3 regions of the Streptomyces sp. NPDC000594 genome follow, and region 3 is predicted to be linked to each of the others. Evidence: riboswitches for the same ligand, from Rfam matches in the RefSeq annotation. Region 3 holds a riboswitch; each other region holds the start of a gene.
The links. Region 3 has a riboswitch for cyclic di-AMP ahead of ABT354_RS34385 (M23 family metallopeptidase). Riboswitches for the same ligand answer to the same signal wherever they lie in the genome.
Positions count from the first base shown of each region.

Region 1: another riboswitch for cyclic di-AMP. It lies ahead of ABT354_RS15800 (transglycosylase family protein); the one in region 3 lies ahead of ABT354_RS34385 (M23 family metallopeptidase).
Region 2: another riboswitch for cyclic di-AMP. It lies ahead of ABT354_RS10955 (LysM peptidoglycan-binding domain-containing M23 family metallopeptidase); the one in region 3 lies ahead of ABT354_RS34385 (M23 family metallopeptidase).

Region 1 is NZ_JBEPCY010000009.1:96,425-99,900, forward strand. Features, by position in the region: gene eno (phosphopyruvate hydratase) at 1-153, opposite strand, end outside; gene ABT354_RS15800 (transglycosylase family protein) at 498-1,247, opposite strand; cyclic di-AMP (ydaO/yuaA leader) riboswitch at 1,250-1,443, opposite strand; gene ABT354_RS15805 (transglycosylase family protein) at 1,703-2,800, opposite strand; gene ABT354_RS15810 (cytochrome P450 family protein) at 2,893-3,476, opposite strand, start outside.
Region 2 is NZ_JBEPCY010000005.1:392,279-395,754, forward strand. Features, by position in the region: gene ABT354_RS10950 (alpha-galactosidase) at 1-2,025, shown strand, start outside; cyclic di-AMP (ydaO/yuaA leader) riboswitch at 2,294-2,484, shown strand; gene ABT354_RS10955 (LysM peptidoglycan-binding domain-containing M23 family metallopeptidase) at 2,488-3,476, shown strand, end outside.
Region 3 is NZ_JBEPCY010000044.1:9,276-12,751, forward strand. Features, by position in the region: gene ABT354_RS34380 (PrsW family intramembrane metalloprotease) at 1-529, shown strand, start outside; gene ABT354_RS34385 (M23 family metallopeptidase) at 751-1,782, opposite strand; cyclic di-AMP (ydaO/yuaA leader) riboswitch at 1,794-1,950, opposite strand; gene ABT354_RS34390 (PP2C family protein-serine/threonine phosphatase) at 2,183-3,361, opposite strand.

The DNA.
Region 1 (3,476 bases), on a different contig from region 3:
AAGGGCCTCGAAGGCACCGGTGGAGGCACCGGAGGGCACGGCGGCACGGCCAGTGCTGCCGTCGTCGAGGCCGACCTCGACCTCGACCGTGGGGTTGCCTCGGGAGTCCAGGATTTCCCGGGCTACGACGACGTCGATGGACGGCACGAGCATCTCCTTCTGGGATGTGACGCATGGAGTGCAGGGCCGCGTTCGGCCTTGCGACAAGAGCCTAACCGGCGAGCGGGTGCGGTCCGGGCGGATGCCCGCCCGCTGGGACGAAAAAGGGTAAGAAGTACATCAGAGCGGTGCAGGGCGCTCGAAATCTACTGCCGGGTAGCGGCGCGGCCCGCGACGGCGCGCCGTACGGAGGCCCCGGACCCGGAGAGCCGGGAGGCCCGATCCCGACGACTCAGGAGTCCCGGACCCGGACAGCCGGGAGCCCCGGTCCGGTGCGAACGGGGGGAAACGCACCGGACCGGGGCGGTCCGTCACCCGGGCGAACCGGGGGGCTCCGGTCAGCGCAGGTGCAGCTGCTGACCGACGTAGATCACATCGGCGTTGTCGACGATGTCCTCGTTCAGCTGGAAGAGCTTCTGCCAGCCACCCTTGACCTTGTGGTCGTCGGCGATGGAGCTGAGCGTGTCGCCCGCCTTCACCTTGTACTCGCCGTCGCCCTTCAGGAAGCCCTTGGCCGGGGCCTGGGACTGCGGGGCGGACTGCTGCGGCTGGGCGGCCGGGGCGGAGCGCTCGACCGAGCGGGTCACCGGGGCCTCGGCGCGCTGCTGGGCCGGGGCGGACTGCTGCGGCGCCTGCTGCTGCGGGGCCTGGGTCTGGGGGGCCGCCGGCTTGGCCGGGGCGGCCGGGGCCGAGCCACCGCCGTACGGGGTGTTGGACAGGCCGACACCACAGCTCGGCCAGGCACCCTTGCCCTGGCCCTTGAGGACCTTCTCGGCGATGGCGATCTGCTGCGCCTTGGTCGCCTTGTCGGCGGTCTGGGCGTAGGCGGTGCCACCGAAGGCGGCCCAGGTGGAGGCCGAGAACTGGAGGCCGCCGTAGTAGCCGTTGCCGGTGTTGATGGACCAGTTGCCGCCGGACTCGCACTGGGCGACCTTGTCCCACTCGGAGGCGGTGGCGGCCGTGGCGGTGCTCGCGCCCATCAGCGGGGCGGCGACGGCGGCACCGGTGACACCGGCGAAGGTGACGACGCGGGTGGCGCGGTTGAACGCCGAGGGACGGCGGTGCTTGCCCTTGCCCGAAAGCAGCATGGAGATCTCCTCACCGACGCCTGCGAGGTGAGCTGTCGGGTTCGGGCCGCATGAGTTGCCCGGTCGCGCGGTGTGGCGCACGACTTCACCCCTAGCCGGTGGGCCGCTTCGGCGACCGGTTCACGAACCGGTCGTCAGCGGCCTGGGCCGGCACTTACCTTGGGTCCCCCGCTCCTGCCTTCGGCGCTTCGCGCGACGACTTTTCCCCCCGACCGACGGCAGGATTCGGCGTTTCGGTCAGTGGTGCCCGCGGTGGCGAGCGGTTCAGACCGTAGACACAGCCCGGTCTGTTGTTCAAAGAAGAACATCGGGGAAAAATCGCCCATCTCGCAACTCCGGATCCTTATATATCCGCAGGTGGGGCATGGGATGGGCGATTCCGGTGAGCGGGGTTCGCCCGATTTCGCAAAGAGACCCTTGTCTCATTTCAGCAAACTCGGACAAACCCCATCCAACTACTTCGGTGTCGCGCTCAGATCCAGGCTCTGACCAGGGTGGATCAGGTCGGGGTCCTCGCCGACCGTGTCCTTGTTCCGCTCATAGAGGGAGCTCCAGCCGCCGTCGAGCTTCCGCTCCTCGACGATGACCGAGAGGTTGTCGCCGGGGCGGACCGTGTACGAGGACGGCGAGGTGTCGGCGGTCCCGGTCGCGGTGGTGTCCCCGGCCGCCGGGACCTCGGTACGGTCGGCGCCGGACCGCGAGGGATGGGCGGTGTCGGTCGCACGGTCCTCGGCCGCCCCGGTGGCGCCGGGCGCCTCCTTCGTCTCCGCGCTCCCACCGGTGGCGGGCAGCTCCGCACGGCCGGCGGTGTCCGCGCTCTCGTCGGCGGCGGGCCCCCGGTGCTTGCCGGTGGCCTTCCCGGCGGCGTCCTTGCCCTCGGCGGTGGTGTCCGCGCCGTCCTCGGTACGCGCGGGGGCGGCCGCCTCCCGGTCGGCCTCGGCGCCGGTGCCACCGGAGCCGCCCGTCCCCGTCGCCTTCTCCGTCTTCTCCGCCGTCCCCGGTGCGGACCCCTCGGGCGCCTCGGTGGCGGTGCCCCCGGCCTTCCCGGTCCTGGGCGCCGGGTCGCCGGTGGACTCCTTCGCGGCGGACCCCTTCGTAGCGGAGTCCTCCGTGTCCTTGGTGCCCGGCTCCTTCGCGGCCGTCCCCTTGGCGCCCTGGTCCTCGGCGCCGCCGGTGCCGGCGGTCGTCAGACCGGCCATCTCCGCGCAGGAGGCCCACGCCTTGGCGCCCTCGGCCGCCAGGACCTTCTCGGCCACGGCTATCTGATGGGCGCGGCTGGCGAGATCCGGGCGGGACGCGTACTCCAGACCGCCGTACGCCTCCCAGCTGTTCTGCGAGATCTGGAGGCCGCCGTAGTAGCCGTTGCCGGTGTCGGCGCTCCAGGCGCCACCGCTCTCGCACTCGGCCACCCTGTCCCACGCGGTGGTCTCGGCGGCGGTCGCCGAACCCGCGCCGAGGAGCGGGAGCGCGATGGCCGAGCCGGCCACCCCTGCCGCGACGACGAGGGCCGGAGCCTGACGGGGTCGGCGATGTCGACCATTCCCGGAGAGCATGCGGTTGCCTTTCGCGAGACTGCTGAGACGGGGTGAACGTAGCCGCACTCCAACATCAGTCACAAGTCGGTGCAGCGGAGATCACGCGAACATCACGTTCCTGACGCAGCGTCATTTCCGTTGCCTCCGGGGGCGAAAGCGAACTCCACGGGCAGGGTTCGAAGCCCCCTCATGATCAAGCCACCGCGCCAGCGCATTTCGGACGGATCAACCGCGAGCCGCAGGTCGGGAAGGCGGGTGAAGAGAGCCGTCAGCGCGGTTCTGGCCTCCAGCCGGGCGAGCGGCGCGCCCAGGCAGTAGTGGATGCCATGGCCATAGCCGAGGTGTTGATTGTCACTGCGTGCCAGATCCAGCACATCGGGCCCGTCGAAGCGTTCCGGATCGCGATCGGCGGCGGCCAGCACCACCAGGACGGGATCGCCCGCGCCGATCCGCTGACCCCCGATCACCAGCGGCTCGGTGGCGAACCGCCAGGTCGCCATCTCCACCGGGCCGTCATAGCGGAGCAGCTCCTCCACCCCGGTCTCCAGCAGCGCCGTGTCCCCCTCGGCGAGGGCCCGCTGGAGGCGCTCGCGCTGAACGGGGTTGCGCAGCAGGGCGTAGGTGCCGTTGCCGATGAGGTTCACGGTGGTCTCGAAACCGGCGAAGAGCAGGATGAAGGCCATCGCGGCGGCCT
Region 2 (3,476 bases), on a different contig from region 3:
CCGCGGATCGGCGGAGCGGACGCCCGCGAGCTGGCGGCCGACCCCCTGCCCCCCTACCGGCCCTTCGAATCCCCGCTGGACGGCCATGAGGAGTACCCGGTGGAGGGCGGCCCGCGCTTCGTCCGGCCCGCGCTCTCCGTCCGTACCCCCGAGGTGCGCGGCACCGAGTGGAGCTTCACCGGGGCCACCACCGACGGCGACGAGCTGCGGCTCGGCTTCACCGACCCGGTGCACCGGCTGGATCTCACCCTGCACCACCGGATGCGGGACGACTTCGATGTCATCGAGCGCTGGGTCACCGTCGCCCACCGGGACGGGGACGACGGCCCGGACGCCGGGTCCCGTACGGGAAAATCCCCCGGGGAGCCCGTCGAGCTGCTGCGGGCCGACTCCGCCACCTGGACCCTGCCCGCCCGGGACGCCTGGCGGCTCAGCCGGCTGCACGGCCGCTGGGCCGCCGAGTCCCGGCTGGTCCGCACCCCCCTCGGCCCCGGCGAACAGCTGATCGGCAGCCGCCGGGGCCATACCGGCCATCAGCAGCTGCCCTGGGTGGCGCTGGACGCCGAGGGCGCCACCGAGGAACACGGCGAGGTCTACGGCTGCGCCCTGGCCTGGTCCGGCTCCTGGCGCATCGCCGTCCAGCTGCTGCCCGACGGACAGGTACAGATCACCGGCGGTGCCGGACATGACGACTCGGGCCTGCTGAGCCTGGCCCCGGGGGCCGGCTGGACCTCGCCCGTCTTCGCCGGGGTGTGGAGCCCCGGCGGCTTCGGCGGCGCCAGCCGTACCTGGCACGCCTGGCAGCTCGCCCATGTCGTCCCGCGCGCGGACGAGGTCCGCCCCGTCCTCTACAACTCCTGGGAGGCCACCGGCTTCGACATCTCCGCCGATCAGCAGCGCGCCCTGGCCCGGCGGGCCGCCGCCCTCGGCGTGGAGCTGTTCGTGGTCGACGACGCCTGGTTCGGCCGGCGTACCAGCGACCGTTCCGGGCTCGGCGACTGGACCCCGAACGAGGAGCGCTTCCCCGGCGGCCTGAAGCCGCTCGCCGACGATGTGCACGCGCTCGGGATGCGGTTCGGGATCTGGGTGGAGCCGGAGATGGTCAACCCGGACAGCGATCTCTACCGCGCCCACCCCGAGTGGGTGCAGCACCACCCCGGGCGCAGCCGCACCGAACTCCGCAACCAGCTGGTGCTGAACGCCGCCCGCCCCGATGTCCGGCGCCATCTGTGGGAGACCCTGGACACCCTGCTCCGCAGCGCCCCCGTCGACTATGTGAAGTGGGACTTCAACCGCTGCTTCACCGACCCGGGCTGGCCCGGCGACCCCTATCCGCAGCGGCTCTGGGTGGAACATGTCGAGGCCCTGTACGAGCTGCTCGACCGGTTGCGCGCCGCCCATCCGGCGGTCGCCTTCGAGTCCTGCTCGGGCGGGGGCGGCCGGATCGACCTCGGGATCCTCTCCCGTACCGATCAGGTGTGGACCTCCGACAACACCGATCCGCTGGACCGGCTGGCGATCCAGCACGGCTTCGGCCAGATCCACCCCGCGCGGGTGATGGCCGCCTGGGTCACCGACAGCCCCAACACCCAGCTCAACGGGCGGCGCAGTTCCCTCCGCTTCCGCTTTGTCAGTGCCATGGCCGGGGTGCTCGGCATCGGTGGCCGGCTCACCGACTGGAGCGAGGAGGAGCTGGCCGAGGCGCGCGGCTGGGTCGAGCTGTACAAGGAGATCCGTCCCCTGGTGCAGCACGGCGAGCTGTACCGGCTGCGCCCGCCGGGCGGCGGGCTGAGCGCCGTGCAGTACACCCGGGGCGACGAGACCGTGGTGCTCGCCTGGCTCCAGGCGCAGCACTACGGCGAACGCCCGCCGAGGCTGCGGCTGCGGGCCCTGGACCCGGCGGCCGGATATGTCCGGGAGGACACCGGGGCCGAACATCGGGGGGCGGTCCTGCTCCACCAGGGCATCCACACCGGGCTGACCGGCGATCTGGATGCGACGGTCATCCGTCTGCGCCGTCAGTAGGTCATAAAAAGCCACCTATGACCGAATTGGGCACCAAGAGGGATTGCGCAGCATCTGTCCCTCTATGGCGGACTGTTGGTGAGCAGGATCATAGTGGTGACCGTCCGTGCCCTGTGGCGGCCAGTCAACTCGGGACCGCGCCCTGGAGTTGTCCGAGACCGCTCCACAGAGGGTGACGGGCAGGACGGCCGGTTGGTTTCGGTGGATCATCGTCCTGAAGCGGAGTGGCTTGTTCCGGTCCGCTCGGCTCGTCTACGGTCACGGCCGTCCGGACGGATCGCCGAATCCTGCCACCGACCGGATCCCATCGGACAGCACCGTGTGGCAGGAGCGGGGGACCCAGGTAGTACGCCGGACGCATGGACGCGGACGGCTCGGGGTGAAGCCGCGCAACAGCGCGGCCGGGCAGCTCCAGCCCGAACCCGACAGCTCACCTCGCAGGCGCCGGAGAGGAAAAGCGCCATGCCCCAGAAGGGGAAGCACCGCCGTCCCAAGAGCCATGCCCTCACCCGGGGATTCGTCGCCGCGGGTACCGGAGGGGCGGCTCTCGCCCTGCCGCTGATCGGTGCCACCGGCGCCCACGCGGCCCCCGCCGCGCCCTCGGCCGTCACCGCCCAGGCCGTGCCCGCCGCCACCCCCGCCACCCAGGCGGCTGCCCCCGCCGCCGCCGAGGAGCGGGCCACCTACCGGGTCGTCGCCGGGGACCATCTGTCGAAGATCGCCGCGGACCGGGAGATCCGGGGCGGCTGGGAGCGGCTCTACGCCGACAACCGCGAGGCCGTCGGCGGCGACCCGTCGCTGATCCACCCCGGTCTCGAACTGACCCTGACCTCCGGCGACAGCCGTGCGCAGGGCGGGACCGACCGGAAGAGCACCCCGGCCGCCGCCCCGGCCCCGGCTTCCGGCGGCAACGGCCCCGCCGCCACCTCCGTGCGCGAGGCCGCCCCGGCCGCGCCCGAGGCGCCCGCCGCCCCCGTCGCGCCCGAGGCCCCCGCTGCCCGCGTCGCGACCGAGACCCCCGCCGCCGAGCCCGCGCCGGCCACCGGCGCCTGGACCACCCCGCTGGCCTCCGGCGGAGTCACCACCGCCTACCGCGCCACCGGCTCCATGTGGTCCAGCGGCTACCACACCGGTGTCGACTTCTCCGCGCCCAGCGGCACCCCTGTCCGCTCCGTCGGCCCCGGCACCGTCGTCTCCGCCGGGGTGAACGGCGCCTACGGCAATGAGGTCGTCGTCCAGCACGCCGACGGCCACTACTCGCAGTACGCCCATCTCTCCGCCCTCTCCGTCAGCGCCGGGGAGACCGTCACCGGCGGACAGCAGATCGGCCTCGTGGGCTCCACCGGCAACTCCAGCGGACCCCACCTCCACCTGGAGATCCGCACCGGCACCGGCTACGGCTCGGACGTCGACCCGGTCGCCTATCTGCGCGGGCACGGCGTCGCCCTCTG
Region 3 (3,476 bases):
CGGGGTGCTGCTCGCGATGGGGACCCACGCCCTGTGGAACGGCTCCGCCTCGTACTTCGGACCGCTCGGCTTCTACGCGGTGTACGGGATGTTCATGGTGCCCTCCTTCGCCCTGCTGACCTGGCTGGCGATCCGGTCCCGGCAGAACGAGCTGCGCACGATAGCCGCCGAGCTGCCGAAGTACGCCATCGCCGGATGGCTGGCCCCGGCGGAGCCGCAGGCGCTGTCCTCGATGAAGGCGCGCACGATGGCGCAGGGCGTGGCCCGGCACGCGCACGGCCCGGCGGCGGCCCACGCGGTCTCCGAGTACCAGCGGTTCGCGACCTCGCTGGCCTTTCTGCGGCACCGGGCGGAGCGGGGCACGGCGGGGCCGGACTTCACCGCCCGTGAGCAGGAGCTGCTGCACCACATGTGGCAGCGGAAGGCGGTGGCGGCACCCGCCCTGACCTATGCCGCGCGGGCGACGGGCCGGGTACTGGTCCCGCCGCCGCACCGGGACTACGAGACCTACAACCCGTACCGCGTCTGACTCGCCCACGGCCGGAAGCCGGGAGCCGGGAGCCGGAAAAGGGACCGGCGGCCCTGGCATCGGGGGGTGTGCACCAGGGCCGCCGGGGATCAGGGCGCGGCAGACCGACGACGCGGGTACGGGCGGGCGTCCGGGCATCGGGCCACGGGGGATCAGCGCGGGAAGAGCGCGGAAAAGAAGGGGAGCGGGGGTCCCGGTGGATACCGGGACCCCCGCGGAGATCAGGGGTTGAGGCCCTGGGCGCGCAGCCAGGCCATCGGGTCGACGGCCGCGCCGCCCCCGGTCTTGACCTCCAGGTGGAGGTGGTCCCCGCTGACATTGCCGGTCGCGCCGACGATGCCGATCGTCTGGCCCGCGCTCACCTGCTGGCCGGCGCTCACCGACATGGAGTGGAGGTGTGCGTAGAGGATCTCGGTGCCGTCGGGCAGCTTGAGCAGGATGCGGTAGCCGTACGGGCCCGCCCAGCCGGCCGCCGTGACCGTGCCGGTGCCGACGGCCTTGACCGGGGTACCCCGCTGGGCCGCGAAGTCCAGGCCGGTGTGCTGGCCCGAGGACCACATGGAGCCGGACTGACCGTAGGTGGCGGTGATCGTGTACGAGGAGGTGGGCAGCGCGAAGGCCTTGGCGAGCTTGGCCCGGCGCTCGGCCTCCTCCTTGGCCTTCCTCTCCCGCTCGGCCTTCTTCTTCTGCTCGGCCTTGGCCTTGGCCTCGGCCTTCTTCTTCTCCTCGGCCTTGCGCTCGGCAGCCTGCTCGGCCTTCTTGGCGTCGGCGGCGGCCTTCACCGCGGCGTCCCGCTCGGCGGCGGCGCGGGCGGCGTCGTCGGCGCTCGACTGCTGGTCGTCGGCCTGCGCCAGGATCCGGGAGCGCAGCGCCTCGGCGGCCGTCTGGCTGTCGGCCTGCTGGGCCGCGAGGCCCATCGCGGCGTAGGAGGCGTTCTCGTCGACGACCTCGGAGGAATCGTCGGAGCCCGGCATGAGCGAGCCCACATCGGGAAGGGATATGGAGACGGCGGGCTTGTTCTGCGCGGTGGCGATGCCACCCGCGCCGACCGCGGCGATCACGCCGACACCGAGCACCGTGGAGCTGCGGGCGAAACCGCCGCGCTGCTTCATCACACGATGGCGGTGACGACCGCGGACCGGGTGAACCGTTTCCTCAGTGGGGTTCCAGACACCGGGGGACGGAGCCGCCCCCTCGTCGCTGAAGACGCCGGGCCTGAAAGGCGTTTCCGGGGCAGGGCTGTTGGACGCCACCGAGGCGTGCTCCTTTCCTTCCTTCTCGCCTACCGGGTTAGCTGACGGGTTCGGAGCAGGAAGGTCTCCTACGGGCACCCTCCACCGCGGACAGCATGGTGGAAGAAGTCCGATTCACCCCAAAAGGTGGTTCCCCGGTTCCCTTGCGGGATTCGGCGCGTGCGCACGGCGCCGTCCTGACGACGGCTGGGACGACCGCGCTGCGTTATCGAACGTTAATAGACACGCGGACCGTATTCCAAGTTGTTCCGGTCGATCTTTAATCTCTTTGCCATCCACTTACCCCGACATATGAGGGCGGAATCGGGCGACTTGAACGACCGTCGGGACGGATCACATATCTGACGGTTTATCAATTGTTATCGGAGAGGTGTCCATCGGCTACGGAGCGTGCGTCTCCTTATGTCGCCTTCACCTCGCCGGGGCCGGGCGGACCGTCGTCGGTCGTCCTGCGGGTGGCCCCGAACCGCCGCCCGGTCCGCTGCTCCTCCGGCGGCCGGGCGACCGCGAGCAGCGCCATGTCGTCCGTGGCACCGCCCCCCGTATGCCGCCGCACATCGTCCAGGAGTTCGTCCAGCAGCTCCCCCGGACCCGGGAAGACCCGCCCCGCCAGCCGCGCGGCCGGATCGTAGAAACGCCCCGTCCCGTCCCGGGCCTCGGAGAGCCCGTCGGTGAAGAGAAAGAGGGTCGCCCCCGCCGGCAGCGGATACTCCTCGGCCCGGTCCGGCCAGGAGCCCAGCTCGACCATGCCCAGCGGCAGCGCCGCCTCGCTCGGTTCGAGCACATCCAGCGCCCCGTCGCCATGGAGCATCAGCGGCTCCGGATGACCCCGGTTGACCAGCCGGACGATCCCCGCGCCCCGGGGGATCTCGGCGAGGACCGCGGTGGTGAACGCCTCGACGGCGTCCAGCGTCTCCCGCCGCTGCGCCTCCCGGATCAGCGCCCGCTCCAGCCGCCCGGTCACCCCCTCCAGGGTGCCCTCCTGCTCGGCCGCCTCCCGGAACGCCCCGATCGCGACCGCGACCGCCTCCACCGCCCCGAGCCCCTTGCCCCGGACGTCGCCGACCACCAGCCGGACCCCGTACGGGGTGTCCTGGACGGCGAAGAGATCACCGCCGACGAAGGCGTCGGCGAGCGCCGCCTCGTACCGCGCGGCGATCCGCAGCCCACCGATCCGTTCGGCGGGGGTGGGCAGCACCGCGCGCTGCGCCGTCTCGGCGATCACCCGCGCGGAGGCCAGCTGTTCGCTGCCGCGCTGGATCACCCGGTTGATCAGCAGGGCGAGGCCGGAGACCGTGATCACGGTGACGAATTCGGTGTACGTGGTCGGCTCGTCCGCCGTGCCATTGGTGGAGTGGAGCGCGACCATCCCGACGGTCGCCACGACACCGGTCAGCAGGGTGGCCCGGAAGGAGAAGAACGGGGCGGCGATCAGCGGCGCCGCGGTGAAGATCGGGGCGGCCGTGTAGCGGGGCGGGGTGAGCAGGTCGAAGACGGTGCCGACCACGATCATCAGCGCGGGCAGCATCCGGACGAAGCGGCGACCGCCGCCGTCTCGCTCCTGCTCGGGCTGGGTCAAGGGGGCTCTCCTGTACCGGGGCACCGGTCCGCCGACCGCCGCGGACACGGTGACCGCGCCCTCTTCAGGCTGGCCGCAATCGGCGGGCGGGGCGAGCCACCACCGGCCAAGTGGG